Thiocapsa rosea: one gene and its partner. The protein of the gene in region 1 binds, or shares a complex with, the protein of each later gene. Links are inferred from orthologs where the notes say so. Each region holds a gene or a part of one and is shown on either strand. Other genes may lie near its edges. The genes, in order: dnaN and dnaX.

Region 1 (13,915 bases):
GATCGAGCTCTTCATCGGGAAAGTCGAGCGTGGCCTCGATGTAGGTCCTCATGCGGATGAGGCGCTCGATGAGGTCGTCGATCTTCTGCGAGAAGACCCCCTGCAGGCTGCGTCCGGCGAGCCGGGCGGAGAGCGCGGTCGAGCTTTCGATGAGATCCGCGATGGCCTCGGCCTGCGCGAGATCGATCTTGCCGTTGAGAAAGGCGCGCTCGGAGAACTCTCCGGGGCGGGCAGGGCGGGCGCCGAGTTCGAGGCAGCGCTGGACCAGAAGATCCAACACGACCGGGCCGCCGTGGCCCTGTAGCTCGAGGACATCCTCGCCGGTGAAGGATGCCGGTGCGGGAAAGTAAAGGACGATGCCTTGGTCGATGAAGGCGCCCGAAGCATCGCGGAAGGTCGCGAAGCTCGCGGATCGCGCAGCAGGAAGCCGGCCGAGCACGGCGGTGGCAATACGGGAAACACCGCTGCCGCTCACCCGCACGATGCCCACCCCGCCGAATCCGGGCGGGGTGGCGACGGCTGCAATGGTGTCTGTCACCATTGCGCTCGACCCACAGGGTCTACTTCTTCCGTTTGGCCGCGGCCGCCTGCTTCTCGATCGTGCGGGTGATGTGCCATTGCTGCGCGATGGACAGGAGATTGTTGACGGTCCAGTAGAGCACCAGGCCCGACGGGAAGAAGGCGAAGAAGACCGTGAAGACGAACGGCAAGGCCATCATGATCTTCGCCTGCATCGGATCCGGCGGCGGCGGATTCAGCTTCATCTGCACGAACATGGAGACACCCATGATCAGCGGCAGGATGAAGTAGGGGTCGGGCGCCGAGAGATTGTCGAGCCAGAGGATGAAGGGCGCATAGCGCAGCTCCACGCTCTCGAGCAGGACCCAGTAAAGCGCGATGAAGACCGGGATCTGGATCAGGATCGGCAGACAGCCGCCGAGCGGGTTGATCTTCTCGGTCTTGTACATCTCCATCATGGCCTGGTTCAGGCGTTGCTTGTCGTCGCCGTAGCGATCTTTCAATGCCTGCAGTCGAGGCGCCAGCTGACGCATGTTGGCCATCGACTTGTAGCTGGTCTCGGAGAGTTTGTAGAAGGCCAGCTTGATCAGGATCGTGAGGAAGATGATCGACCAACCCCAATTCCCGACCACCCAGTAGATCTTGCTGAGCACCCAGAAGATCGGCTGCGCGATGACGGTGAGCCAACCGTAGTCGACCGCCAGCTCCAGCCCCGGAGCCACGCCCGCAAGCTGGTCTTGGAGCTTCGGACCGACAAAGAGCTCGTTCTCGAAGACGTGGGTTGCGCCGGGCGCGATGCTGACCGCGGGCGAGTACTTGCCGATGATGTAGCGCGAGTCGGCGAGGACGTTCGTATAAAAGGTCTCGAGCACGCCCGCCGGCGGGATCCAAGCCGCCAGGAAGTAGTGCTGCATCATGGCGATCCAGCCGTCGGCGACACTCCGGTCGAGCTTGCCTTTGCGCATGTCGTCGAACGACACCTTCTTGTACTTGTCCTCCGGGCTGTAATAGACGGCACCGGTGAAGGTGTGGATGAAGCGCGATTCGTTCGGATCGTAGAGATCCGTGCGCTGGAGCTGGTTGTACTGGCGCGCGACGAGAGGCGCGTCGGTCGTGTTGGTGATCGACTGGCTGGTGCGCACGACATAGCTGCCGCGCTCGAAGCTGTAGCGTTTGCGGACCTCGATGCCGGTGTCGCTGACCCAAACCAATTCGACATCGAGGGTCTTCTCGTCCGGCCCGAGCCGATAGACGGACTGAGTGGCCTCGAAGATCGCCTCATGTGTCGGCAGCAATGAGGGGTCTTCGCCCAGCAGCCCCGACTGGGCAATAAACATGTTCGGGGGAACGGGCTTGAGCAACTGGAAGGGTTCGTCCGGACGCTCCGCGACGGTCGCGTAATCCAACAACCAGGCCGCGGAGAGGGTTCCACCGCGCGGGGAGATCTCGATGTGGAAGACGTCGGTCTCGACCCGGACCGGGATCTCGGTCGGTGACGTCGACGCTTCGGCGGCAGACATGCCGGCGGTAATGGCATCGGGGGTCGTCGCGACCTGCGGGACATCCGGCGCCGCGGAGGAGGGGGCGGATGCATCGACCGTCAGACCGCGCTCCTGCGCCACCTGCGGCTGAGCCGGGCGCCCGTAGTCTTCCATCCAGGCCGAGTAGATGAGAAACACTACGGCGGCCAGGGCGAAAAACAGGATTAAACGCTGGTTATCCATGAGAACTGGTCTGCCTTTCGGTTGGAACTGGATCGAAGCCGCCTTCGTGCCAGGGGTGGCAGCGGGACACCCGGCGCATCGCCAGGTAGCCGCCGTGCAGGAATCCGTGGCGCTCGATCGCCTCGACGGCGTAGTGCGAGCAGGAGGGATGGAATCGGCAATGCGGCCCGAGGAGCGGACTGATGCCGTACTGATAGGCGCGGATCAGGACGATCAAGATTCGACGCATGGTTGTTTCTCGATGGTATCCCAGGCGCGGGCGAGGGTGGCGAACAAGCGCTGATTCGGCATGGCCGGCGCGCCGGACGCGCACAGCACAACGATATCCCAGCCGCCGAGGCGCGAGCGATTGAGCCGGAAGCTTTCGCGAACGATCCGTTTCAAACGGGCTCGGTCGACGGCGCGGCGCGCGCACTTCTTCGCGATCGCGAGCCCGAGTCGTGGATGCTCCAATTGATTCTCGCGGTACAGCACGAGGAAGCCGGCGCCGCCGCGGCGCCGCGGTTCGGCAAAGACGTCACGAAACTGTCGGGAAAGGGTGAGTCGACAGGTCCGCGGAAAGGTCTGATCCGGCTCCGCGGGCGGCTCGGCGCGATCCTCCGCGCGGTTCAGGGGATCAGGCGCACGCGACCCTTGGCGCGGCGGGCATTGAGGACCTTTCGGCCGTTTTTGGTCGCGCTGCGCGCGCGAAAACCATGGGTCCGCGCGCGCTTGATGCGGCTGGGTTGGAAGGTGCGTTTCATGCTCGGTGCTCCGGAAGTCGCGTCGTCCGGGACTCGGCTGAGCCCCGCCTTAAAAGGCGCGGAAACATAAGCAATTTCCGCCTGAAAGTCAATGCCGATAGGGTTCGGGCTCTGGGCGACCGGTTGTGGATAAGTCTCGTCCGGGAGGCTAGACTGCCGCAACACCGGATCGGGGAGAGGTCAGCGAGGGAAACCTCCGGACCGATCGGCCGAGCCATCAGGAGCGCCGGAGCGATCGACGGTCCTGCTCGACAACAGCAAGCGGGTTTTTGGGAGTCCACCGTGGGAGTATGGGAACAGTGTGTCAGACAACTGAAAGGAGAGTTGACCTCGGCTGAGTTCAACACCTGGATCCTGCCGTTGCAGGCGCGGGTGGACGAGGGTCGGTTGCGGTTGTTCGCGCCGAACCGGTTCGTCTTGGATTGGACGCGCCAGCATTACGAGGGGCGGCTGCTTGACCTGTGCCGTGCCTACAGCGACGGTGCGATCGCGAGGCTGAGCTTCGAGGTCGGGGGTTTAGACTCCACCTCGAATGGCACGCCGGCCCAGATCTCCACCGCCGCCGTTCCCGTGGATGCAGACGGTGAGTTGGCCGCGCGGCGGGCGAGTGCCAATTTGAACGCGGATTTCACGTTCGACAGCTTCGTCGAGGGTAAATCCAACCAGCTCGCCCGGGCGGCATCGATCCAGATCGGACAGAATCCGGGTACCGCATACAACCCGCTTTTCATCTACGGCGGCGTTGGGCTCGGCAAAACACATCTGATGCATGCCGTCGGCAACATCGTCCTCGCGACCAACCCGAACGCTCGGGTCGTTTATCTGCACTCGGAGCGGTTCGTGGCCGAGATGATCAAGGCGCTTCAGCACAACCGAATCGACGAGTTCAAGAAGACCTATCGCTCGGTCAACGCCCTGCTGATCGACGATGTTCAGTTCTTTGCGGGGAAGGAGCGATCACAGGAGGAGTTTTTTCACACCTTCAACGCACTGTTCGAGTCCCGCCAACAGATTGTCCTCTCCAGCGACCGTTTTCCGAAGGAGGTCGTAGGCCTTGAAGAGCGGCTTAAATCCCGTTTCGGTTGGGGACTGACGGTTTCCATCGAGCCGCCGGACCTCGAAACCAGTGTCGCGATTCTGCACAGCAAAGCGAGCCTCTGGGGTGTGGATCTGCCGGAGGATGTCGCCTTTTTCGTCGGGCGGCGGATTCGCTCGAACATTCGCGAGCTCGAAGGGGCGCTCCGACGTCTGGTTGCCAACGCTCAGTTCACCGGCAAACCCATCAGCATGGAGCTGGCAAAACATGCGCTTCGGGACATGCTGGCCGCACAGGACAAACAGGTCAGTATCGAGAATATCCAGAAGACCGTGGCCGAGTACTACAAGCTCAGAACCTCCGACATGATCTCGGCGAAACGCAGTCGCTCGATCGCTCGCCCGCGTCAGGTCGCCATGGCGCTCGCAAAGGAGCTGACGAAGCACAGTCTACCCGAGATCGGACGGGCCTTCGGAGGACGTGATCATACGACCGTCCTGCACGCGACCCGGACGATCAAGAATCTTCGCGACAGCGACGCATCGATCGAAGAGGACTACAAGAACCTGTTGAGAACTCTGACCTCATAGCTGTGGATAGCGTGTTGACAGAAATCGAAGGCGGTTTGAGTCGAAACTTATACACAGACTGCCCAGAGGTTGTGTCTTCGGTCGAGCACGCCGATGTCGCTGATCCAAGGTCAGTTGTGGGCGCTCCTGCACTCATGCACAGCCCTTATTACTACAGGTTTTTTAAATTACTTAAGTTTTAGGAGATCACGATGGAGCTTGTCGTCAGCCGTGAACGCTTGTTGCCTGTGCTCAGTAAAGTCGTCGGTGTGGTGGAACGACGCCAAACGCTCCCGATCCTCGGGAACCTCTTGTTGTCCGCTCGCGAAGACCGCCTCGATATTTGCGGAACGGATTTAGAGGTCGAGGTGAGGACGAGCTGTACCGCCACGGTGCCGGGGGTGGGTGAGACCACGCTTCCGGCTAGAAAGCTGATGGATATTTGCCGGAATCTGGCTGAAGGGACGGAGATTCGGTTTCGACTGAACAACGAGCGTTGCCTGGTCACTGCGGGACGCGGTCGGTTTACCCTCGGTGCTTTGCCCGCGGCGGACTTCCCGCTGATGGATGCCGACATCGATGGTGTGGAGGTGAAGGTTCCGGAGGGCGTCCTGCGTCAGATTCTCGATAAAACCTCGTTCGCGATGGCCCAACAGGACGTGCGCTATTACCTGAACGGTCTACTGCTCGAGTGGGAACGCACCGGGATCACGGCCGTCGGCACCGACGGGCATCGATTGGCGAAATTTCATCGGACCCTGGATTTGGATGTGCCGGAACGCGTCCAGGTCATCGTACCGAGCAAGACAATCCTCGAGCTTCGGCGACAATTGGCATCCACCGACGAGGAAGTGACGGTTTCGGTCGGTTCGAGGAGCATTCGGATTGCGGTCGGGGGCATGATCATGACTTCCAAGTTGGTCGACGGACGTTATCCGGAATACGATCGGGTTATCCCGCGCGAGCTCGGAAAGGTGGCCAGGGTGAGTAACGATGCCTTGAAGCGCGCCTTGGCACGGACCTCGATTCTGTCGAACGAGAAATATCGTGGCGTTCGTTTGGCGTTCGAGGAGGGCGTCCTACGGCTGCAGGCTCACAATCCCGAGCAGGAGGAGGCGGAGGAGGAGATCGAGCTCGACTACAGCGGCGAGCCCGTCGCGATCGGTTTCAATGTTGCCTATTTGTCCGATGTCTTGGGTGCGGTCGAGGGCACGGAGATCGAGGTTCGATTCAGCGATGCGGGGAGCAGCTCTGTTTGGCGTGGTCTCGCGGCGGAGGACGAAACCTATGTCGTCATGCCGATGCGGTTGTGATCTGCGGAGTTCATGGACGGTTTGACAGGTCCGCGGCTTTTGACGCTGCGGATCAGGAATCTAAGAAACCTCCGGAGCGTGGATCTGGACCTGCGGGAGAAGTCGCAACGGATCCTCTTGACCGGGGACAACGGTGCGGGAAAGACAACGCTGCTTGAAGCGGTTTATCTTTTGGCTCGAGGCCGGAGTTTTCGTGGACGCAAGGCGGGTTCCCTCACGACCGACGGTGAGCGTCGAACGCTGATCGAAGGGCGGTTTCGGGAGGTGGATTCGTCGAGCGACTCGATTTTGGTCTTTGAGCGAAGCGGTCGGGGAAGTCTGAGACGGTATAACAGTGTCCCGTTGGGTTCGCTACCACCGAGCGACAGCCCCCTGCGGGTCAAGCTTGTCGGGGAGAATCCTCAGATTCTGTTGGAGGGGGAGCCGACACTCAGACGCGGGCTTTTGGACTGGAATGTGTTCCACGTGGAACATCAGCTTGGTCGGCTGCGGGCGGATCTTCGGCGTGTCCTCGCCCAGCGAAATGCGGCACTCCGGCAAGGCGGCGCTCGCGTGTCGACTTGGGATGCGGCATTCGTCGACCTTTCGGGCCAAATAACAGGCAAACGCGTGGCTTTCCTGGAGCGGTGGCGCGCCCAGTTCAGAACGCTCGCAGACGACTTTGCGTTCCTAGACGGGTGCGATTTGTTCTTCGAGCGCGGTTGGCCGGAGGATAGCGACTTGTTGGACATCCTGGAGCGGGGGCGGAGCGCGGAGATACAACGCGGTCAGACCCTCGCGGGCGCACACCGGGCCGATATCAGGATCGGCCGCGACGGATCTCCATCGAGGCTCTCCCGTGGCCAGGCAAAGGTGGTCGTTTGTCTTCTTCAGCTCGCGGCAGAACGTGTTCACCGAATGACCGGGCTCGCGCCGTCGCTCTGGCTCCTCGACGACGTCGATGCCGAGCTCGACAAAGGCACCGCTGATCGACTCTGGCGGGTGCTCGGAGAGTCGGTCGCACAGCTGTTCATCGCACGCTTGAGCGCCGAGTCCGGGGGCATCGCCGATGGATCCACGATGCCGGACGCCATGTTCCACGTGGAACATGGCGTCCTCACCCCACCTGCGATCGTCGATCTTACCCCGACGAGGTTGTCCTCGGTTTGACGGCCTCACCGTCCACTGCCCATATCCGCACCCGCCGCCCTTAAGGCGCTTCGGCGCCCGTTCCCGTATAATGGGGGTGTTCAGGCAGCAGCCTTGCCCCGGCGTCCACCTCACCGACAGCGGGGCGCACCATGCTTCCAAAAAAGGCGTGATGCGGCGATCCATCAACGGTCGCGCAGCCAGCGTTTGCGAGCCCTCCCACCGATCCAGCATTTCGACCAGGCCACATGACCTACGATTCAACGAGCATCAAAGTCCTTCGCGGACTCGACGCGGTCCGTAAGCGGCCGGGCATGTACATCGGCGATACGGATGACGGCACCGGTCTCCACCACATGGTCTTCGAGGTCGTCGACAACTCCATCGATGAAGCCCTTGCCGGCCATTGCGACAACATCCGTGTCATCCTGCACGATGACGGCTCGGTTTCCGTGACCGACAACGGGCGCGGGATCCCCGTGGATATCCATTCCGAGGAACAAAGGTCGGCGGCCGAGGTGATCCTCACGGTCCTCCATGCCGGGGGAAAGTTCGACGACAACTCCTACAAGGTCTCGGGAGGGCTCCACGGTGTGGGCGTGTCGGTCGTCAACGCTCTCTCCGATCGCCTTTTTTTGAAGATATCCAGGGGGGGGCGCCTGTATCAGCAGGAGTACCACCTCGGAGAACCTCAGTACCCGCTCAAGCTCGTTGGAGACACCGATGCAACGGGAACGGAAATCCGCTTCTATCCGTCGGACCAGACCTTTACCCACATCGAGTTCCATTACGACATCCTGGCTAAGCGACTTCGCGAGCTTTCGTTCCTCAACTCCGGTGTGCGTATAGAGTTGTTCGAAGAGGCAACCGGCCGAGAGGACATCTTCGAGTACCAGGGCGGCATCCGGGCCTTTGTGGAGCACCTGAACCAGAACAAAGAGCCGATCCACCCGAGCGTGATCCATTTCACCGCCGAGCGGCAATCCGTCACGGTCGAGTTGGCGATTCAGTGGAACAACGGCTATCAAGAGACGATCTTCTGCTACACCAACACCATCCCGCAGAAGGACGGCGGCACCCATCTGGCCGGACTGCGTGCCGGGCTGACCCGGACCTTGAACGGCTATATCGAGCGCGAAGGTCTCGACCGCAACCAGAAGATCCGTCCGGTCGGCGACGACGCGCGCGAAGGCTTGACCGCGGTCCTGTCCGTGAAGGTGCCGGACCCGAAGTTCTCGTCCCAGACGAAAGACAAGCTGGTCTCCTCCGAGGTGAAGGCGATCGTCGAGTCACTCGTCGTCGAGCAGTTGAACATCTTTCTCGAGGAGCAGCCGGCGGAGGCGAAAGCGATCGCCAACAAGATGCTCGAGGCCGCGCGGGCTCGCGAGGCGGCCCGCAAAGCCCGTGAGATGACGCGACGCAAGGGCGTGCTCGATGTTGCAGGGTTGCCGGGCAAGCTTGCCGACTGCCAGGAAAAGGACCCGGCCAACTCGGAGCTGTATCTGGTCGAGGGTGATTCCGCAGGCGGTTCGGCCAAACAAGGGCGTGACCGGGCCTTCCAAGCGATCCTTCCGCTCAAGGGAAAGATCCTGAACGTCGAGAAGGCCCGTTTCGACAAGATGTTGTCCTCTGCCGAGGTCGGTACCCTCATTACGGCGCTGGGATGCGGGATCGGGCGCGAAGAATACAACCCGGACAATCTCCGTTATCACCGAATCATCATCATGACGGACGCCGACGTCGACGGCGCTCATATTCGAACGCTTCTGTTGACCTTCTTTTATCGTCAGATGCCGGAGCTGGTGGAACGCGGCCATATCTTCATCGCACAGCCGCCGCTCTACAAGATCAAGAAGGGGAAGCAGGAGGAGTACCTGCTCGACGATGCGGCCCTGAACCGCGCGATGCTCCAGGCTGCGCTGGACGGTGCCGACCTCCACGTCAATGCGGACACGGTGCCCTTGGCCCGTACCGCGCTCGAAACACTCGCGCGGGACTATCAAGTGTTCGTCGGGATCATCAAGCGTCTATCGACACGCTACGACGCGGTCTTTCTCGACGAGCTGGCCAAGGCGCCACCGCTCGACGATGCGCTGCTGGCTGATGCCGGAGCCTTCTCCGATTGGCGCAACGACATGGAGCGGCGATTGAATCAGCTCAAGTCGCTTTCGTTGCACTACCAGCTCCGTCTCACCGATCCGACATCGCTTCGTCCTGGCGCGCTGGAGTTGGTTCGTTTGATCCATGGCATTCCGGAGAGCCGCATCATCCCGCTGGACTTCTTCCACACGGCGGACTACGCAAAGATCCTGGATTACGGCCGAAAGGTCGCTGGCTTGATCGAGCCGGGAGCCTACATTGCGCGCGGCGAACGCCGTAAGGAGATTACCGAGTTGGGCGAAGGGATCCGCTGGCTGCTCGCCGAGGCGCAGCGCGGACACAGCATTCAGCGCTACAAAGGACTTGGCGAGATGAATCCCGACCAGCTCTGGGATACCACAATGAATCCCGAGACTCGGCGCCTGTTGCGGGTGACCATCGAGGATGCCGTGGGTGCCGACCAGATCTTCACCACCCTGATGGGCGATCACGTCGAGCCGAGGCGTGAATTCATCGAGCGCAATGCGCTCAACGTCGAGAATCTGGACGTCTAAACCGCGTCCGGTCCAGGCAATGCAGCGACCGTCGACTCAATCCATTCTTCGACCGCCGCATTGATCTCGGCAGCGCTCCGCCCCGCCGTCGGGATGGTCGGGCCGATGACCAGGTCGATCGTCCCGGGTGTCTTGCTGATGCTCTGCCGTCCCCAGAAGGAACCCGCATTGTGCGCGATCGGCACGACGGGTTTACCGCTGCGCTCGGCTAAGACAGCCCCGCCGATAGCGTACGGGCGGCGACAGCCCGGTGCCGTGCGCGTACCTTCCGGGAAGACGATCACCCACCGCCCGCTCTGCAGGTTCCGCAGACCTTCGCGCACCAGCTCCACGATGGCTCGACGTCCCGCGGCCCGGTCGATCGGAATGCAGTGCAGGCGCCTCAAACCGGCCCCGAAGACCGGGATGCGCATCAACTCCTGCTTCAAGACCCAGCTCTGGCGAATCGGCAGCACGGCCCTCAGCGCGAGGATGTCCCATGCCGACTGATGTTTGCTCAAAACGATCGCGTTCTCGACAGGCAATCTGTCCAGTCCACTGACGCGGCAGCGCAGGCCGCAGATCCATTTCAATGCCACGAGATTGAGCTTTGCCCAGCTTTGCGCCAGACGATCGAGACGTTCGTCCGATGCCATCGGACCGACGAGGAGAAGAAGGGTGGAATAGACGAGGGCCGAGCCGACCAGAACGACCTGATACAGCAGGGAACGGGTCAGGGTCACCCCGCGCATCAGACCGGCATTCAGCCTCTCCCGGAATGTCGGCCTATCCATGGAGAAGTGCGTCGGCGACGGACGCGAGGTCGGCATAGGCGGGAACTCCGACGAGGTCAGGGGATCCGCTCGCCAGTGTGCCTTCCCCTTTTCCCGTGCGAACCATCCAGGGATCGGCCCCGGCAGCCCTCGCCGCAACGATGTCGCCGAGCGAGTCGCCGACAAAGGGTACGCCGGCAAGATTCACCGAGAGTCGCCTTCCGATCTCCTCGAGCATGCCGGGTTTCGGTTTGCGGCATTCGCAGCCGGCATCGGGTCCATGCGGACAATAGACGATCATCTCGATCCGTCCTCCTTGCTCGGCCAGGAGATCCCGAAGCTTGCGGTGCATGGCATCGAGGTCCGCCGGTGTCAGCAGACCGCGCGCCAACCCGGACTGATTTGTCGCGACGGCCACCCGATAGCCTGCGTGGGAGAGACGCACGATCGCATCAATGCTGCCCGCCAAAGGGATCCATTCGTCGATGGATTTGACGAAATGCTCCGAATCCTCGTTGATGACGCCGTCACGATCCAGAATCACGACCCGATCAACCATCACTGCCGCCCTCGTACATCAAAACGCAACCGCCCGTTGAGTTGACCCATCCATCATTCTTGGAGACGGGAAATATCCGCAACCAGGAGGAACAATCCCGCCAGTGAACTGAGCAGTCGGATGCGGTTCTCGCGGATATCCGGGTCCTCCACCATGACCATCACCTGGTCGAAAAAGGCTTCGAGATCGGTTTCGAGGTCGGATAAACGATGCAACACCCCGACATAGTCACGGGAACGGGCGAGGGGTACGACCAGCGAGGAGAGCTCCTCGACCCGAGCGGCAAGTCGGATCTCGGCAGGCTCTTTGAGCAGTTGCCCGTTGGTTTGCGGACACTCCGAGCCGAATTCGATGTCGACCCCTGCCTTGCTTAAGATGTTGCGGATGCGCTTGTTTGCCGCTGCGAGGGATGCCGACCCGCTCATGGATCGGAAGGCCGTGACGGCCGCCAGACGGGCATCCAGATCGGTCGGTCGAGTGACACCCGTGTGGAGCACCGCCTCGATCGTATCCGCGGAGACACCACGCTCATGGTAGTAGCCGCGCAAACGATCGATCACATACGCCAGCGCAGCAGCCTCGACATCCTTGCTCAAGAGGCCCTGCGGATAGGCGGATGCCGCCGAAGCAATCAGCTCGCGTAGATCGAGCTCCAAGGGGGTCTCGATTAGGATGCGCAGCACGCCGATCGACGCACGTCGCAGCCCGTAAGGGTCTTTGGCCCCGGTGGGACGCAAGCCGATGCCGAATATCCCGACCAGGGTATCGACCCGATCGGCGATCGCCAGGACCCTTCCGCACGGGCTCGTCGGAAGGACATCGCCTGCGAACCTCGGCAGATACTGCTCTTCCATGGCAGCGCAGACACAGGGATCTTCGTTCGCGTGCTCGGCGTAATAGCGCCCCATCGTCCCCTGAAGGCCGGGAAACTCGTAGACCATTGAGGTGACCAGATCGCAGCGTGAGAGCCGAGCGGCGCGGGCAGCGAGATCCGGATCGACCCCGATCGAGGACGCCAGATCACGTGCCAGGCGCGCTACTCGGGCGCTCTTCTCGGCGACCGTGCCGAGCCGATCCTGGAAGACAACGGTCTCGAGCCGTTGGGCATATCCTTCCAACGGTTGTTTGAGGTCTTGGGCCCAAAAAAAGGCCGCATCCGCGAAACGCGGACGGATCACGCGCTCGTTGCCGGCACGGACCTGATCCGGATCTCGGCTCTCGATGTTGGCCACGGTGATGAAGGAAGCTTGCAAGACACCCGAGGTGTCCTCGACCGGGAAGTATTTTTGATTCGAGCGCATCGTCTCGATCAGAACCTCGGGGGGAATGGCGAGGTAGGCCGCGTCGAAGTGGCCCAGAATCGCGCTTGGCCATTCCACCAAGGCCGTGACCTCGTCGAGCAGCGCGTCATCGACCCGTGCGCGCAAACCATTCGCCGCGGCCAGCGCCTCGACCTGGCTGCGTACCAGATCCCGCCGCCGTTTGAAATCCGGCTCGACCGAACCCCGCGAGCGCAGGAGTTCGGCGTATTCCGTCGCGTCGGGGACGTTGATCGGGTCGGGGTGATGAAAGCGATGTCCGTGCGTGTGGCGACCGGCCTCGGTGCCCAGGATACGCCCCGGTATCGCTTCGGTCCCCAGGAGTAAGCAGACCCAGTGGACCGGGCGGACGAACTCTTCCGAGCCCTCGCCCCAACGCATTCGTTTGGGGATGGGAAGTCGGGCCAGCGCGGCTTCGGTCACATCCGGCACCAGGGAGGTCGTGAGCGCGCCGGACAGCGTGCTTCGGAATGCCAGCCATTCGCCCTTGTCCGTGACCTCGCGAGCGAGAGCATCGACCGGCACACCGCACGACCCGGCGAAACCCAAGGCGGCCTTGGTCGGCAGCCCGTCGGGCCCGAACGCGGATTGCACGGCAGGTCCCCGCCGCAGGATCTCCCGATCGGGCTGCCGGGTCAGAATGCCTCGCACCAAAAGGGCAAGTCGACGTGGCGAGGCGAAGGGCTCGATCGTCTCGAAGCCGATGCCGGCGCCGTCGAGTTGCTCGCGAAAACACCCGGCAAAGGCGTTCGAGAGTGCGAGCAAAGCGGTCGGAGGGAGTTCTTCGGTCCCGATCTCGACCAGAAGGTTACTGGTTGCGTCCAAAGTCGTCTCCCGTTAGCGGGTCAGCATCGGGAAGCCGAGGGCCTCCCGGCGGTCGAAATAAGCCTGGGCGACGGCTCGCGAAAGGGTGCGCACCCGCAGGATGAACCGCTGCCGCTCGGTGACCGAGATCGCGCCGCGCGCATCGAGCAGGTTGAAGGTGTGCGATGCCTTCAAGACGTGCTCGTAGGCCGGCAGCGGGAGCCCCTTCTCGACCATGGCGGCGCTCACCGCCTCGCAGGTGTCGAACTGCTTGAACAAGGCATCGACGTCGGCGTGCTCGAAGTTGTAGGCGGACTGCTCGACCTCGTTTTGATGATAGACATCGCCGTAGGTGACGACGCCCGCCGGGGTCTGGCTCCAGATCAGATCGTAGACGCTCTCCACACCCTGCAGGTACATGGCGATCCGTTCGAGGCCATAGGTGATCTCGCCGGTCACCGGCCGACAATCGATACCTCCCACCTGCTGGAAATAGGTGAACTGCGTCACCTCCATCCCGTTGAGCCAAACCTCCCAGCCGAGCCCCCAAGCACCCAAGGTTGGGGATTCCCAGTTGTCTTCGACAAATCGGATATCATGCACGAGCGGATCGATCCCGAGACGGCGCAGCGAGTCGAGATAAAGATCCTGAATCTCGAGCGGCGAGGGTTTCAGCACGACCTGGTATTGGTAGTAATGCTGGAGGCGGTTCGGATTCTCGCCGTAACGCCCGTCGGTCGGTCGACGCGAAGGCTGGACGTAGGCGCTGCGCCAAGGCTCTGGCCCGATGGATCG
Region 2 (16,853 bases), 1.3 Mb from region 1 along the record:
CAGATGGAAGGCGATGCGCTGCGCCGACTTGGGCCCGACGCCGGGCAGGCACCGCAGGGCATCGATCAACTGACCGAGAAGCGGGCGCTCGGACACGGCGTCGGGCCGCGCCTAGAAGGGCAGCTTCATCCCGGGCGGCAAGGGCAACCCGGCGGTCAGCTCCGCCATGTTCTCCTTCGCCTTCTCGGCCACGCGCTGGCTTGCACCGTTGACGGCGGCGGTGATGAGATCCTCGAGCATCTCCTTGTCGTCGCCCATCACGCCGGGGTCGATCTCCACCCGACTGACCTGATAGCGGCCGTTCATGGTCACCTTGACCATACCGCCGCCGGACTCGCCGACGACCTCTTCCAGGGCGAGCCGCTCTTGGGCCAGCTTCATGTCTTCCTGCATCTTCTGCGCTTGCTTGAGCAGGTTACCGATTCCACCTTTCATCATGCGTTGTCGCGGGAAACCTCGGCCCCGGGGCCGAGGCGGGATAGCGCACGGCGGCGAACGCCGTCCATCTCCCGCATCCTCTCTTCTCGGTTGGCTATCTCGTTGGAAGAATCCGTCGCAGTGCGACCCCAGTCCACCCGAACCTCCGCACGGAGATTCGGCGCAACAGAAACGCCCGGCGCGTCGTTTGCGTGCCGGCACGCCGGTTTCAATCGGTCGGCTCGATACTCCCGGCGATCCAGCTCGCGTCGAGTTCGTCCTGCATCGCGCGCGCAACCGGGTCCTCCTCCATCGCGGAGACCGCCGCCTGACGACGCTCGCCGGTCTCGCGCTCGCGTCGCTGGGCCAGGGTCTCGCGCTGCGGCCGGGCGACCTGGATGTCGAGCTTAACCGCCGTCCCCATGGTCTTTTCCAGCGCGGCGTGCAGGCGCGCTTCCGCACCCGGGGAGCGCAGATGCTCGGCGGCCGGATCCAAGCCGAGCGAGAGTTGCCCGTCCGCCCAGCCTTTCAGATCGCAATGATGGGCGATCTGGCTCGCGATCCCGCCCAGCTCCAGACGATCCACGAGCGCGAGCCATTCCGCGTGCGAGGTGAGCACGACTGCACGCGCGGCGCCCGGAGTCTCGGTCGGCGCGTAGACTGCGGCAGCCGCACGCTGCGCCGGCGCAGGCTCGGCGACGCGCGGCTCGGCAACCGGCCGGAGCATCGATACCGGTGAGGATACTGGCGAGGACGCTGGCGAGGACAGTGGCGAGTTGGCCGCACCGCCGGGCGCGGTCTCGCGCAGGGGCGCGGGGCGCGTCGGCGCTCGCGTGGGTTCGTCCCGATGCGGACCCGGCCGAAACGCCAGGGCGCGCAGCAGGACCATCTCGAAACCGGCGCGCGGATCGGGGGCGAGCGGCAGGTCGGCTTGCCCGGTCAGCGCCACCTGATAATAAAGCTGTAGGTCCTCGGCCGGGAGCGCGCCTGCCAGCGCCTTCAGACGCGCGGCATCCGGATCGTCCGGGGCCAGTGTCTCGGGCACCTGCTGAAGCAGTGCCAAGCGGTGCAGCAGCGTGATCAGCTCGCGCAGCAGCTCTTCGAAATCCGGCGTGAGGGAGGCCACGCGCTCGACCTCGGTCAGCACGCGCGCGCCGTCGCCCGCCGCCAACGCGTCGAGCAGATCCAGCGTCAGATCACCCGGCAGGGTCCCGAGCATGGTGCGCACGCCCGACTCCTCGACCCGCCCGCCGCCGAAGGCGATCGCCTGATCGAGCAGACTCAAGCCGTCGCGCATGCTGCCGTCGGCACCGCGGGCCAGCAAGGGCAGCGCGGAGGCCTGAAACTCAAGTCCCTCGGCCTCCAGGACATGCTGGAGCCGGGCACGGATCTCCTCGGGCAAGAGACGGCGCAGATTCAACTGCAGACAGCGCGAGAGCACCGTGACCGGAACCTTTTGCGGGTCGGTGGTCGCGAGCAGGAACTTCACATGCGGCGGCGGCTCCTCCAAGGTCTTCAACAAGGCGTTGAAGCTGTGGTTGGAGAACATGTGCACCTCGTCGATCAGATAGACCTTATAGCGTGCACGGGCCGGGGCATAGGGGACGTTGTCCAGAAGCTCGCGGGTCTGGTCGACCTTGGTGCGCGAGGCGGCATCCACCTCGATCAGATCGACGAAACGCCCGCCGTCGATCTCACGACAGGACGCGCAGACCCCGCAGGGGCGCGCACTCACACCCTCCTCGCAGTTCAGCGCCTTGGCGAGGATGCGGGCAAGCGTGGTCTTGCCGACACCGCGGGTGCCGGTAAAGAGATAGGCATGATGGAGCTGGTCGCGATCGAGCGCGTTGGAGAGTGCGCGGACGACATGCGATTGTCCGACCAGATCATCGAAGCTCTTGGGGCGCCATTTGCGGGCGAGCACCTGGTAGGACATGCGTGGTTCGAGTCGGAGGAATTCCGTGTGGGGCGGCTGATAGAGTGGCGCGTGGTGAACGGTGATTGGCTGGAAACGAATCCACGAAGACGACGCCCACCCGCCCGACCCGATCGGGTGGGGCGGCGGCCGACGCCAGCCACACCCCGGCACACGCTTCAACCGCTGCGGCTGCTCCCTTCCGGGCCTGACCGGGTTCACGGTTTCGCGTTGCGAGGGGACCGGCGCAAGCCACCATGACATCGACATGCGGGCCGTGGCCCGAATCGACGCGCAAGGTTAACAAAGCGCACGACCGAAGACAAACGCCCGACGCCGGCTCGCTGGCTCGACATTGGCTCGACACTGGCTCGACATCGGCCCGAAACTAGCTCGACAATGGCCCGACACCCGAATCGACCCGACCGCCCGGGCGTGGCAGACTCCACGCGGACGACCCGTGGCCGGGGCCGAGCATCCGACACGGCCGAGCCCGCCGGCTCGGGACCCGCGCAAACAGACCCGCCGAGGCATTCTCATTACCCATGCGTCCTATCGCCCCGCTCATCCTTGTCCTCGGGACGCTCGTCATCGGCGGCGTCGGCGATCTCGCCGCCGAGACCGAGCCCCCTGCAGTCTCAGCCTCCGAAACCCAGCCGGATGTCTGGAACAGAACCCTCGAGACCGCCACCGGGTGGTGGGAGCGCTCGCGCGACTTTGCCGATCGGGCCGTCGCCGATGCGAAAGGACTCTTTGCCGACGATCGGGATTTCGCCCGGGTCTGGGGCTCGGTCGTCCCCACGCTGGACTCGGCATTGGTCCTGGAAGAGCGCCACGGCGAGCTGCCCGAGAAGACCTGGTTCGGGGCCGATCGGCGCTCCAATCGCGAGGAGATCAATGCCCTGCTCGACACGGCGGTGCAGATCCTCTCGACCTCGCCGATCCAAAACTACCGCGAGCGGATCCGGATCCTCCAAGCCCAGATCGAGAAGGCCCGTGCCGGGATCGCCGACGCCCGGCAGAAGCGGATCGCCGCCCCCGCGGAGTCGACGCTCAGAAGGACCGTCGCCGATTACGATCGACTGATTGGATCGCTGGAAGACGACATCGACCGCCTGAACGGCGAGCTGGCCGCGGTGAAGCGGGAATTCGCCGGCGAGCTGCGCGGCATGGGTCTGGAGCTGGCCGACGATCAGCTCGAACTGCTGCTCTCGACCGTCGTCGGCGACAATATGATCGACCTGGGCATCTTGTTCGACAACGTCAAGGCGGTCACCGCCCAGCTCGAGGTGCTGGTCGCCCAAAGCGGCGAGGATCTACAGAGCGCGCGACGCTATTACGGCCTCTATGTCGTCCTGCTGCAGGCGCTCAACCGCATGCACCTGCAGATCGAGGAGGCGATCGGGGAGCAGTATGTCCCGCAGATCGACGCCATCATCGCGCGTGCCCAAGAACTCTCCGGCGAGACCCGAGCCCTGCAGCGCGAGTCGCCGGGACGCCAGGAGGTGCTCGCGGCCAACCTGGAGGCACAGCAGTTGACCGTGCAGGCCGCCGAGATCTATCGCCGCTACCTCGCGGAACAGGCTGCGCAGGTGAAGCAGGCAAGACGCGAGCTCGAGAAGGATATCGCCGCCGCCTGGAACACCTACGAGACCGTCCGGGTGTCCGGCGAGCTGGTGAGCCTGGTGCGATCGAGCCAACAGCTGCTCGACGGCCTGATGAATCGCCAAGTCCCGACCCTGCGCCCCTTCGAGAATCTGGAGATGCAGCGCGAATTCCAAAAACTCACCGAGCAGCTGCGAACCCGCAGCGCCGGCTGAATCCCGTATCCATCCGCTATCGACGAGACCACGAACATGAAGATCGCCCGCTTTCTCGACACCCACTGCACCGTCCACTACGGCATCCCGATCGACGCCGGGCATGCCCGCCGGCTCGGCGGTCACCTCTACGAGGGTCTGACCGAGACCGCCGACGAGATCGCGGTGGCGCGCTGGCTGGCGCCGATCGTCCCGGTCAACGTCTACGGCATCGGCCTGAACTATCGCGCCCATGCCGAGGAGACCGGGGCCGCCATCCCGGCCAACCCGGTCGTCTTCATGAAGCCCACCACGGCGATCACGGATCCGGGCGCGCCCATCATCCTGCCGAACGCCTGCGAGCACGGACCCGAGGTCGACTACGAGGCCGAGCTCGCCGTGGTCATCGGCCGCACCGCGCACGACGTCCCGGTGGCGTCCGCGCTCGATTACGTGCTGGGGTACACCTGCGCCAACGACATCTCCGCGCGACGCTGGCAGAAGGAAGGCGGCGCCGGCCAATGGATTCGCGGCAAGAGCTTCGATAGCTTCTGCCCGCTCGGGCCGGTCTTGGTCACCGCCGACGAGATCCCGGACCCGCAAGCGCTGAGCGTCATCTGCACGCTCAACGGCGAGCGCGTCCAGACCGGCCACACCAGCGACATGATCTTCACCATCGCCGAGCTGATCGCCTTCCTCAGCCGCGACACCAGGCTCTTGCCCGGCACGGTGATCATCACCGGCACCCCGCCCGGCGTCGGCTTCGCACGCACGCCGCCGCTGTTCCTGAGCGCGGGCGACCGGGTGGTGGTCGAGATCGAGACGATCGGGGCGCTGGAGAACCCTGTTGAGCAGGCGCGAAGCCTGGCCTGAGGCGGAGAGGGTCGGTCGGTGATCGTCGGTTGTGCCGAGCCGCGCGAGGCACAACCCACCGTCGGCGCATTGAATTCGATCCCGCGGGCCGCCTGGCCGGCGGAAGAAGACGACTGCAAGTCGTCGATCCCGGGGACATCGTCACTTCGCGACGATCGCAGGCATCGCTTCGCCACTCACCACTCACTACTCACTACTCACTACTCACCACTCACCACTCAGCTCGAAGCGCGTCGTTCCGCCCTCGATCCAAACCGCCGAGGGGCAAATGACCGAAGACGATGTCGCCCTCGGTCCCGTCGTCGAGGGCGATCTTGCCGATGCCGTTGCGGCCGTCGCTCGCGCGGATGATGTCGGCCCAACCGCTGCGACCGTCGTCGCAATAGACATCGAAGACGGCGTCGGCCGAGCCGGTGAAGGCGTTGTAACCGCCGCGGCAGGCGTTTTGGCCGTTGGAGACGCGGAAATCGGCCGCGAAGGGCGAGGAGCGATAATCGCCGGTGTAGACCTCGCCGCCCATGATGACGGCGAAGGGACCGGAGGTTGAATAGCCCGGCGGCAACCGATTCGGCTGGCCGCGGTCGATCTCGTCCAAGACCTCGCTCACGCAGGAGGAGTAAGACTCCGGATCAAGGTGGGCGCAGAGACGCCGAGCATAGTCCATCGGCGAAACGCTCGCGCTGATCCCGCCCAGATGATTCGGCGGCACGAGTCCGCAGGCCCCGAGCAGGAGCGACAATAGGGCAGCGACATGGAAGCGGGTCATAAGCGTTCTCCGCGCACAACGACCGGTAAACCGAGCGGCCGGGACGGGTGAGCCGGACCGGTGATCGTCCCGGTCGAGACCGCCTCGATCGTCTCCTTGCCCGGTGAGCACGCGGTCAGTTTAGGCCCAATCGCGCCGGCCGGGGAGCATTAAACCGCGCCCCGCGCGGTATGCGATGTTTTTGGACGGGATCGGCCCCGGTCGACTTGACGACCGCTGGAGACGGCGCGGTTTAAGACCGAGCGCGCATGAAACCCATGCATCGCACCCTGCACAGCGGGGCGCTTTCGGACTACAGTTCCCGGAACGGCGAGACGCGCAGCGACCGACCCCGATCTCGAATCAACCCGACACGGAGCGACTCAGGGATGCGAACCAGGCCATTCATCCACGGATCCAAGCCAGGCGAGGGGCTGCCCGAGACGACGCGGCTTGTCGCGCGGTGGAGCACGCGTCTCCTCGCACTCGGCCTTTCGAGCCTGCTCCTCGCCGCCCTGTCATCCGGCTGTGCCCAAACGCCGGGCTTGCCCGGACAACTCGCCGAGCTGAGCTGTATCGGCGGATGCCAAGGTGTCCGAGACCAATGCAACGCCGATGCGCGCTACAGCTATCGCCAATGCCAGGCAGGCTACAGCGAGGCGTTCGTCGACTACCGCTGGTGTCTGGCCTCCGCTTTCGAGCGCTCCGAATGCGGTTATCCCTGGTGGTCCTGCGCCGAGAACCTCTTCGGCTACTGCGCCAATCGCGCTACCGAGTGCGAGCAAGCCTGCCGCGCACGCAGCACCGCTCAAGACCAGTGGAGCCGGGACCGGTAAACGGGGTCGAAGGATCTGCTCGTTGTCGTTGTCGTTGTCGTTGTCGCTGTCGTTGTCGTTGTCGTTGTCGTTGTCGTTGTCGTTGTCGTTGTCGTTGTCGTTGTCGTTGTCGTTGTCGTTGTCGTCCGGTATTCGATTACGACGACGACGAATTCCCCGACGGTTTATTCAAGACTGGCGGCGTAAGCGGACCAGCACCACCCGAATACAAGCAAAAAACGTAGGATGGGTAAAGCGCAGCGAAACCCATCCTCCCCGCTCCGACGCCCAAACCCATCCTCTCCCGCCCGCACCCGTGCGCGCAACGATTCGGCCCGCAAACAAAGGGTCTCGGATACCAAAGATCCATTCGCCCCCGTCAAGCCCCGCGCCGCCAAGCCGTCCCGCTCGGTCCGTCCTCGAGACCGATACCCGCCTCCGTCAGCAGCGTGCGCAGCCGATCGGCCTCGCCCCAATCCTTGGCGGCGCGGGCGGCGATTCGCGCCTGAACCAGGTTCTCGATCTCTTCATCCGACAGCCCCCCGTCGTCGGCCCGGCCACGAAGATAGAGCTCCGGATCCTCCTGCAGGATGCCGAGTACGCCGCCGAGCCGTCGCAGCACGGCCGCCGGACCGGCGGCAGCGCCGGGATCATCCGCTCGGATGCGGTTGACCTCGCGCACCAGATCGAACAACACCGCGAGCGCCTCGGGCGTGTTGAAGTCGTCGTCCATCGCGGCATGAAAGCGCTCGACGAAGGGCGCGGCAACGGACGCATCCGGCGTCTCGGACGCGACATCCGGCACGCCGCGCAACGCCGTGTAGAGTCGGGTCAGCGCCGCACGGGCCTGCTCGAGGTGCTCGTCGTCGTAGTTCAGCGGGCTGCGATACTGGCTGGTCAGGATGAAATAGCGCACCTCCTCGGGACGGAAGCGCTCCAGGATCTCGCGCACGGTGAAGAAGTTGCCGAGCGACTTGGACATCTTCTCTTCGTTCACGCGCACGAACCCGTTGTGCATCCAGACGTTCACGAAGGTCTCGCCGGTGGCCCCTTCGGACTGGGCGATCTCGTTCTCGTGATGCGGGAACTGCAGATCCGCCCCGCCGCCGTGGATGTCGAAATGATGGCCCAGTGCGCAGGTGCTCATGGCCGAGCACTCGATATGCCAGCCGGGCCGTCCCGGTCCCCAGGGCGAGTCCCAGGCCGGCTCGCCCGGCTTGGCGGACTTCCAGAGCGCGAAGTCCAGCGGGTCGCGCTTGGCCTCGTCGATCTCGACCCGAGCGCCCGCGCGCAGATCCTGTGGATCCTTCCCCGAGAGCTTCCCGTAGCCCGCAAAGCGCGCCACCGCGTAGTAGACATCGCCGTTCTCGGCGACATAGGCGAGCCCCTTCTCGATCAGGGTGCCGATCATGGCGAGGATCTCGTCCATGTGCGCCGTGGCGCGCGGCTCGTCGGTCGGAGGCAGGATCCCGAGCGCATCGGAATCCTCGTGCATGGCCTGGATGAAGCGCTCGGTGAGCGCCTGCATCGGCTCGCCGGCCTCGGCCGCGCGACGGATGATCTTGTCGTCGATGTCCGTGATGTTGCGGATATAGGTCACCTCGTACCCGAGCGCGCGCAGATAGCGATAGACGACATCGAAAACCACCATCACGCGCGCATGACCCAGATGGCAGTAGTCGTACACGGTCATGCCGCAGACATACATGCGCACCTTGCCGGGCTCGATCGGCTCAAAGGGCTCTTTGCGGCGGGTGAGGCTATTGTGGATCTGCAACATGGAATGCACTCGCGAGTGGGTTGGTCCGGGCCGCAAGGGGTCCGGAGCCGGGTTCCGGCAAGCCCGGCATGGTAACAAAGCCGAGGATGCAGGCGTGAACCCGCCTTTCCCCGACTGCGCAAAGGCCGTACCATTCAACCTAGATCGCGTCCGGAGCAAGACGCGCACTTTCGAGTAAGCTCGACGTTTGGCGCGTCCAGGCCCTTCGTGGGAACGCGGTTTAAAATTTGATCTTTTTGAATACCTTAAACCGCGCCGGCTCCGACATGTGTCGGAGCCGGCGCGGCCGAGCCAATCCAACAAACGACGCATACCGCGCCGGGCGCGGTTTAAACCCGCGTGCGCCGCCGGCGCGCCAGTACAGCCTGCGGAGATCCCCGATGATCAAGCTCACCACCACCCTCGGCGACATCCTGATCCAGCTGGATGCCGAGAAGGCGCCCAAGACCTGCGCGAACTTCGAGCAGTACGTCCGCGACGGTCACTACGACGGAACGCTGTTTCACCGCGTCATCGACGGTTTCATGATCCAGGGCGGCGGCATGACGCCGGACTTCACGCCCAAGCCGACACGCGCTCCGGTGGAGAACGAGGCGAAGAACGGACTGAAGAACCTCAACGGCACGCTCGCCATGGCGCGCACCATGGACCCGCACTCGGCCACGTCGCAGTTCTTCATCAATGTCGCGGACAACGGCTTCCTGGATTATCCGGGGCAGGACGGCTGGGGATACTGTGTCTTCGGATACGTCGTCGAGGGGATGGATGTCGTGAACGCCATCCGCGGCGTTCAGACCGGCTCCCGTCACGGGCACCAGGACGTGCCGGTGCAGGATGTTGTCCTCGAGCAGGCGGTCGTCGCCGACTAACGCGCCGAGGCGGGACACGCGTGCCGACCGAAGACGTCAGCGTCTTCGTCTCCGACCTGCATCTGTCGCCGGATCGACCGGCGACGGTGGATCTCTTCATCGCCTTCCTCGCCGGGCGCGCCCGCGAGGCGGATCAACTCTATCTCCTGGGCGACATCTTCGACGCCTGGATCGGCGACGACGACGACGGCACGCCCAACGCCGAGGTGAAGGCCGCACTCGCCGCCGTCACGGCCTCCGGGGTCCGCTGTCATCTGATGCACGGCAACCGCGACTTCCTGATTGGTCGGGCCTTCTGCCGCGAGACCGGATGCCGGCTCCTGCGCGACCCGACCCTCGCCCGGTTCGACGGCGAGCCCACGCTGCTCATGCACGGCGATCTGCTCTGCACCGACGACGTCGCCTATCAGCGATTTCGGCGCCGCATCCGCAACCCGCTGGTGCAGCGCCTCTTCCTCTGGCGATCACTCGCGGCGCGTCGCCAGGTCGCCGCCGACTACCGCCGCAAAAGCGGAGCCGCGACCGCCGAGAAGGCCCTGGACATCATGGACGTCAACCAAGAGACGGTCGCACACTATCTGCGCCGTTACGGCGCCGCGCGCCTGATCCACGGGCACACCCATCGTCCGGGCGATCATCGCCTGCAGATCGACGGCCGAGAGGCCGTGCGCTCGGTGTTGGCCGAATGGCACCCGGATCAAGGCGAGATGCTGGTCCACGGACCCTCGGGTTGGCACCGAGAGGCCGTACAGTCTTCAGTCGACAACCTCTACAGGCTGTAGACGCGTAGGTCGTGGTGACGATCGGAGGCACAACTGACAACAGCTCTCGTTGTCGTTGTCGTTGTCGTTGTCGTATTCGTGGTTGTCCGGAATCCGATTACGATTACGATTACGATTACGACAACGACAACGACAACGATTAGGGTTGTCGCTTTTGCCGAGACGGGCGAGGCACGACCCACGCCCGACACGTCCGGCAGGCACGCAAAGCTCGATCAAAGGGGGTCGGTTAGGGGATCACGCCCGATCGCCTCGGTCACGCGCGCGTCGGCGGTCGCGAAGGAATAGCCGCATTCCTGCGGCGTCATCTGTTCGGCGGCCACCCTCGGATATTTCCGGCAGCTCGGCGGGCGCATCGCGTAGACCGCGCAGCGGCTCAGACCTTGGTCGTCGAAGCGCAGGAAGGGACAGGGATAGGGCAGCTTGCAGCAGGCGCCGCAACGGTTGCATGCGCCCGTGCGATCGGGATCGACCGGCAGAAGCGAAGTCAACAAGCGCTTGGTTTTATTGAGCATTCGACATGGTTTTCCGAAAGAGTCATCGATCTGCCGGCCGCATCTGCTCCGGTCTGAGGCGCGGTGTAAAATAGCGATCTGCGTCGTCCAGGTCGACCGATTCCCCTGCCGCGTCGACCAGCGGTTGCTCGTAATCCTTCCATCCGCGCAGGCCCGTCTGCAGCGAGGAAACCTCTTGGTAGCCGAGCAGATTCATCGCATGGGCGGCCATGATGCTGCGGTATCCGGAGCGACAGACCACCACGACCTCCCGGTCGCGCGCACGCACCAGCTCCGGGACGGTCTCCTCGTAGTCCCATTCGCAGGCGGACTCAAGGATACCGCGCGGGACGTTGAGCGACCCATCGATATGCATCGCCGCGAACTCGTCCGGCTCGCGCACATCCACCAGCAGCAGATCCGGGTTCGCCGCAAGCCGCTCCTCGAGATCCCAGGGCATGATCTCCTTCACATCGCTCAAACAGTCTTTGATGAGCTCTAAAAAGTTCTTCATCGCTTTAAACCATATACAGAGCGAGATGCTCATTTTCGAGTGGGTTCGACGTTGGGCGCATCCACGGCCCCCGCCTCGGACTCATCCGAGATCGCGGCTCGCTCTGCGCTCGCACAGACCGCGCTCCACTGCAATCACGGCCGCCTCCACGCGCGAGTGCACGTCGAGCTTACGCAGGATCGCCTTCACATGGAGTTTGACCGTCCCGTCGGAAATATTCAGACGACGGGCGATCGCCTTGTTGCTCTGACCCTCGGCGAGATGACAGAGGATCTCGTGCTCGCGGGGCGTCAGATCGGCGATCCGACCCTCGGCCGCCGTACCCGCCGCCTCGCCTTGGACGGCCTTGGCCAGGACGATGGCCAGCTCGGGCGCCACCACCGTACGGCCTTGGACGATCTCGCCCAGCGCCGCAATGAGCGCATCCGGCTCCATGTCCTTGAGCAGATAACCCTGCGCGCCGCTCTGCAGCGACTCGATCACGTCGCGCTCCTCGGCGCTCGTCGTAAGCATCGCGATCGGCATGGTCGGGTGGGCCGCACGCAAGCGGCGGAGCATCTCCAGGCCATCGAGCTGCGGCATGCGCATGTCCAACAAGACCACGTCGGGCAGGGTCTCGGCAACCCGCTTCAGCCCCATCGCGGTATCGCCCACGGCCGCAACCACCTGGATGCCTCGGCGCTCCAACAACTCCTGAAGCCCGAACCGGAACAGGGCATGATCGTCGATCAACAGAACGCGCATCAGGCCGCCACCGATCCTTGGCGCGTGGTGCGCCGATTGCCGTCGAAGATGACCTCCACCCGCGTACCCTCCCCCGCCTCGCTCTCGATGCGCAGCTCCGCACCGATACGCCGCGCACGCTCCTCCATGATGGTCAGGCCGATGTGCTCGCCGGGATTGGATCCCGCCGCCGGGGTGCTGAAGCCGACCCCGTCGTCCTCGATCAACAACACATGTTGGCCGTTGGACTCCCGAGCCAGCATCACCCTCACGGTGTGCGCCTTGGAATGTTTGCGGATATTGGCCAGCGATTCCTGGACAATCCGCAAGATCTGCAGCTCCTCGCTGGCCGAGAGCTCGAACGGACGACAGTCGTTCTGAAAGAGCACGTGTGCGCCTGTCTCCTGGCCGAATCGGTGGGTGAGTTTCTCGAGCGCCGGCACCAGACCGCGTCGGTCCAAAGGGGCACGGAAGCTCGCCAGCAGCTCGCGCAGCTCGGTGTGGGCCTCGTCGAGCCCGTTGCGGATGCGGCTCAGATCATTGCGCGCCTCGAGCGAGATCGCACTGCCGCGCAGCGAGTCGGTCAGCATGCGGCACTGAAAGCGCAGGCTCGCCAGGGTCTGGGCGAGCGAGTCGTGCAGCTCGTGCGCCAAGGAGTTGCGCTCCTCGACGATCGAAAGGCGCCGCGCGTCGGCGTCCGAGCGCAGCTTGGCGATGGCGACCCCGAGGTGATGCCCCACGGTGGCGAGCAGATCCAGAATGTCCTCGCGGGCCTTCAGCCCGGGCCGGTCGACGAAGACGGTGTAGACGCCGAGCAGCTCGTCGCGATGCTCCAACGGCACGGTGACGACCTCCATCTCGCTGCTGGCGAACATCCGCCGGCCGTAAATCCTGGAGCAATAGCGCGCGTCGTTCCCGCAGAGGATCTCGCCCGGTGTGAGGACGCTCCCGCACAGACACAGATCCACCGGGCCGATGTCCTGCTCGCGCACCAGGTCGTCGTCCAGACCGATCGCCCCGACCAAACGCCGCGAGCCGTCGGGCATGACCAGACGCACGGTGGCGGCCCGGCCGTTGATCATTTCCTTCAAGACCCGTAGGAAGCGCAGCAAAAGCTCGTCGACACTCTCGGCCTGATGGATGCCTGCAGCCACGTCGTAGAGGATCTTCAGCGAGGCCGTCTTCTGGGCCAGCCGCATGGTCTGGCGTGCGACGCGGTTGTCCATCTCCTCGTAGAGGTCGGTGAGCTCCTCGTTGAGGCTGCGGATGTCGCGCGCCACCTGAGCCAGAACACCGGCATCGTCCAACGCATCGCTCGCGCCCGGCTCGCCTTGACAGACCCGCGAGAGCGAGTGTTCCAGGCGCACCAGAGGCAGCAGCAGTTGGCTACGCAACCGGCTCCAAATGAACAGGCCGGCGAGCGAGGCGCCGACGAGCGCGGCCATCGCGAGCGGTGCCGTCCAGCCCAGATGCGGCCGCGCACCCTGCAGGGTCAACAATGCGATTGCCGCGGCAAGCGCCGCCCCGAGCACGACCAAGGGCATGGCGAGCCCGGCCGCGCGCAGGACCTCGCGAACCCGCGACGCCTCGATCTCCTCGCCCCGCTCGGCGACGATCCGCGCTTGACTCAGGCTCACGGCGACACCTTCGGGGCCGGAGGCGTCGCGACGCGCACGTCCGTCGTATCGACCGGGTCCGGACCCGTGATCGGCACCGGCGCATCCGGCCCCTCGCGCTGCTGCAGATCCCACATGGCGGCATAGTGCCCGCCGGCCTCCAGGAGCGCGCGATGCGTGCCCTGCTCGCGGATGCGACCCTGCTCCAAGACGAGGATCAGGTCCGCGTCCACGACGGTCGACAGACGATGGGCGATGACCAGGGTGGTATGGTTCTCCGCGACCTCGGCCAGCGTCTGCTGAATCGCCTGCTCGGTGTGGCTGTCGAGCGAGGAGGTCGCCTCGTCGAAGACCAGGATCCGCGGCTGCTTCAAGATCGCCCGCGCGATCGCCACACGTTGCTTCTCCCCGCCCGAGAGTTTCAGGCCGCGCTCCCCGACCATGGTCTCCCAAGCGTCGGGCAGACTCTCGATAAAGGTCCGGATGTGCGCCATCTCGGCGCAGCGCTCGACCTCGGCGCGGGTCGCCTCGGGCCGTCCGTAGGCCAGGTTGTAATAGATGGTGTCGTTGAACAGGACGGTGTCCTGGGGGACGATGCCGATCGCCGCGCGCAGGCTCTCCTGGGTGACCTCGCGCAGGTCCTGTCCGTCGATCAGGATCCGCCCGCCCGTGACGTCGTAGAAGCGAAACAGCAGACGCGCCAGGGTCGATTTGCCGGCGCCGCTGTGACCGACGACGGCGAGGGTCTGGCCGGGTGCGATCCGGAAATCGACGTCCCGCAGGATCGCCCGTTCGTGCTGATAGTGAAAGTCGACGTGCTCGAAGCGGATCTCGCCCTCGCGCAGGCGCAATGCCTTGGTGTCCGGGGTGTCCTGGATCTCGGGTCGACGCTCGAGCAGCTTGAAGACCAGATCCATGTCGGCGAGCGCATACTTGATCTGCCGATAGACGATCCCGAGGAAGCCCAGCGGGATGAACAACTGGAGCATCAACGCGTTGACCAGGACCAGGTCGCCGACACTCATCTCGCCCTGCACGACACCGTTGGCCGCGAAGGCCATGATCAGGGTGACGCCGATCGCGATGATCGCGCCCTGACCGAAATTCAGCAGTGACATGGAGGTCTGACTCTTGACCGCCATCTCCTCCCACTCCGCGAGGGTGCCGTCGTAGCGGTCGAGCTCCATGCGCTCGTTGCCGAAATATTTGACCGTCTCGTAGTTGATGAGGCTGTCGAAGGCCTGATTATTGGCCTCCGAGTCCAAGCGGTTCATGCGATGCCGGTAGTCCATACGCCATTCGGTGATGGCGAAGGTGAAGGTGAAGTAGACCGCGACGGTCCCGAAGACGACCAGGGCGAAGGCCGGGCTGTACTGCTTCAAGAGGATCACCGCCACCAGGGTGAACTCCACCAGCACCGGCAGGACGCTGAAGGCGACATAGTTCAGAATGGTCGAGACCGATCGGGTGCCGCGCTCGAGGTCGCGGCTGATCGCGCCGCTCTGACGCCCCAGGTGATAGCGCAGCGAGAGCCGATGCAGATGGTCGAGCACCTTGGTCGAGAGCCGGCGCATGGCGCGATAACGCACCCGGGCGAAGACCACGTCGCGCAGCTCGTTGAAGAGCGAGGAGCTGAGCTTGAGCGCCCCGTAGACGACCAGAAGCGAGACGGGCAACACCAGCACCTGATGCGGCGTGGCCTCGAAGGCATCCACGATATCGCGCAGCACCAAGGGGACGCCGACATTGGCCACCTTCGCCGCGATCAGACACACCAACGCCAGCATGGCACGCCCGCGGAACTCCCACAGATAAGGCAGCATTCCGCGGAGGTTGTGCCAATCGCGTCGGTCGGAATGGATGCGCTCGGTGGCGGCGATTCGGTTCATGCAATGTCGCTCTGGACGCGATTTAAAGGTGTCGCCCGATCGTTACCCGGTCGGCTCGCCGCGACGAGCCGCCCGACCAACCTATAGAAATGAGGACGCATCATGGCAGATCCCACGATGGACAGCACGGGTTGCAGCATGCACGAGCCCTACGCCTTGCAGGTGCTCGGCGACCAGATGGAGCCGGAGTTCCCCGATCGCTGTGTGGTGATCGTCGAGCCGACGGACAACCGTCAAAACAACAGCTTCGTGTTCGCCGAGGTCGAGGGCGTGCGCTGGTTTCGCAAGTATGTCCGCGAGGACAACGGCACCGAGCGGCTCGTCGCGGTGAACCGCATCTATCCCGACATCGATCTCAACGGACTGGACTGGCACGTCCTGGGCGTCATCATCCAACGCAACATCCGCCGTAAGATCAAACACTACGACTACTCCCAAGAGCCCGAGACCTCCCCGACGGTGGCCATGAAGGATCTGACCGGCCGGTGATGACCCACGACCCCGTACCCAAGCCGATTCGCGCCCCCGGCGCGCCCGACACAACCGAGCCCGTCCGCCCCCGCCGCGCGGGGCCGCGGATGCCGCTTTTGCTCGCTGCTGCGCCGATCGCAATCCTGGCTGCGACCCTGATCGCCTGCTCCCCCGGGGGGGACCCGCCGTCGAGCGCGAGCCGCGAGCGCGGTGCGCTCGATCACCTGGTGGCCACGGTCGTCGTGGAACGCGCCGCGACGACCAGCACCCACGAGCGTCCGGGCTCGCTGCGTCATCGCCGCCAGGTGCGCCTCTTCAGCCAAGAAGAAGGACGCATCACCGCGCTGGACGTCTTCGAGGGCGACATGGTCCGAGAGGGCGAGGTCCTGATCGCGCTCGAAGACGACATCCTGCAGGCCGAGCTCGACAAGGCGCGTGCGACCCTGGCGCAGGCCGAGCTCGACGTGGGGCGACTCGAGGATCTCGTCCGCAAGCGCGCCGCCTCGGACGCCGAGCTGTCGCAGGCCCGCACCGCCGTCGCCGTGGCGCGAGGCGATGTTCGACTCCTCGAGACCCGGCTGGACTTTACCCGGATGACGTCACCGTTCGACGGCGTCGTGACCGAACGGCTGGTCGAGCCGGGTGATTTCGTCTCGAGGAATACCCACCTTCTCACGATTGCCGATCCGGAGTCCTTGGTTGCGGAGGTCTTTGCCTCCGAGCTGATCCTGCCGCGGATGACTGTCGGCGACCCGGCACAATTGCGCATCGACGCCCTCGGCGTGGCGAGTTTCCCGGCACGGATTCTGCGCATTCACCCGAGTTTGGAGCAGACCAGCCGACAGGGCATCGTGGAGCTGACGCTCGAGGATCCGCCGCCCGGCGTGAAGGCCGGACAGTTCGTGCGGGTCACGCTCGAGACCGCCGCGGTGGAGCGTCTGCTGATCCCCTTTCGTGCCCTGCGACGCGATCGCGACGGCGAGCTCGTCTGGCTGATCACGGACGAGGGCCAAGCCTCCCGCAGAAAGGTCAGGAGCGGGCTGCAGATCGCCGATCGCATCGAGATCCTCGAGGGTCTCGCACCGGGCGATCAAATCATCACGCGTGGATTCCTCGGCCTGGCCGAGGGTAAAACAGTCAAGGTGGTCCCG

The links.
Region 2: the proteins of dnaN (region 1) and dnaX are in contact, whole or in part, in a cryo-EM structure (PDB 8GIZ), measured with the Escherichia coli proteins. The link is inferred for Thiocapsa rosea from one-to-one orthologs.

What each region holds. Positions count from the first base shown.
Region 1 is NZ_RBXL01000001.1:1,592,667-1,606,581, reverse strand. What follows is about bases 3,870-6,853. They hold dnaN (DNA polymerase III subunit beta), read left to right. Parts: upstream 3,870-4,803; coding sequence 4,804-5,904; downstream 5,905-6,853. Other genes in these bases: recF (DNA replication/repair protein RecF), read left to right, coding at 5,917-6,853; dnaA (chromosomal replication initiator protein DnaA), read left to right, coding at 3,870-4,612. Also shown: tRNA uridine-5-carboxymethylaminomethyl(34) synthesis GTPase MnmE, read right to left, coding at 1-541; membrane protein insertase YidC, read right to left, coding at 561-2,243; membrane protein insertion efficiency factor YidD, read right to left, coding at 2,236-2,472; rnpA (ribonuclease P protein component), read right to left, coding at 2,457-2,855; rpmH (50S ribosomal protein L34), read right to left, coding at 2,852-2,986; more of dnaA, read left to right, coding at 3,269-3,869; more of recF, read left to right, coding at 6,854-7,053; gyrB (DNA topoisomerase (ATP-hydrolyzing) subunit B), read left to right, coding at 7,281-9,686; BDD21_RS07300 (lysophospholipid acyltransferase family protein), read right to left, coding at 9,683-10,459; gmhB (D-glycero-beta-D-manno-heptose 1,7-bisphosphate 7-phosphatase), read right to left, coding at 10,452-10,997; glyS (glycine--tRNA ligase subunit beta), read right to left, coding at 11,051-13,141; glyQ (glycine--tRNA ligase subunit alpha), read right to left, coding at 13,154-13,915. UniProt on the Escherichia coli protein: Confers DNA tethering and processivity to DNA polymerases and other proteins. Acts as a clamp, forming a ring around DNA (a reaction catalyzed by the clamp-loading complex) which diffuses in an ATP-independent manner freely and bidirectionally along dsDNA.
Region 2 is NZ_RBXL01000001.1:2,896,109-2,912,961, reverse strand. What follows is about bases 1-2,956. They hold dnaX (DNA polymerase III subunit gamma/tau), read right to left. Parts: upstream 2,354-2,956; coding sequence 647-2,353; downstream 1-646. Other genes in these bases: BDD21_RS12885 (coiled-coil domain-containing protein), read left to right, coding at 2,878-2,956; BDD21_RS12900 (YbaB/EbfC family nucleoid-associated protein), read right to left, coding at 112-435; recR (recombination mediator RecR), read right to left, coding at 1-96. Also shown: more of BDD21_RS12885, read left to right, coding at 2,957-4,152; BDD21_RS12880 (fumarylacetoacetate hydrolase family protein), read left to right, coding at 4,189-5,004; BDD21_RS12875 (hypothetical protein), read right to left, coding at 5,216-5,770; BDD21_RS12870 (hypothetical protein), read left to right, coding at 6,139-6,585; cysS (cysteine--tRNA ligase), read right to left, coding at 6,944-8,344; BDD21_RS12860 (peptidylprolyl isomerase), read left to right, coding at 8,725-9,213; BDD21_RS12855 (UDP-2,3-diacylglucosamine diphosphatase), read left to right, coding at 9,234-9,995; BDD21_RS12850 (hypothetical protein), read right to left, coding at 10,211-10,510; BDD21_RS12845 (rhodanese-like domain-containing protein), read right to left, coding at 10,533-11,003; BDD21_RS12840 (response regulator), read right to left, coding at 11,085-11,747; BDD21_RS12835 (histidine kinase), read right to left, coding at 11,747-13,363; BDD21_RS12830 (ABCB family ABC transporter ATP-binding protein/permease), read right to left, coding at 13,360-15,231; BDD21_RS12825 (S24 family peptidase), read left to right, coding at 15,334-15,720; BDD21_RS12820 (efflux RND transporter periplasmic adaptor subunit), read left to right, coding at 15,720-16,853. UniProt on the Escherichia coli protein: Part of the beta sliding clamp loading complex, which hydrolyzes ATP to load the beta clamp onto primed DNA to form the DNA replication pre-initiation complex.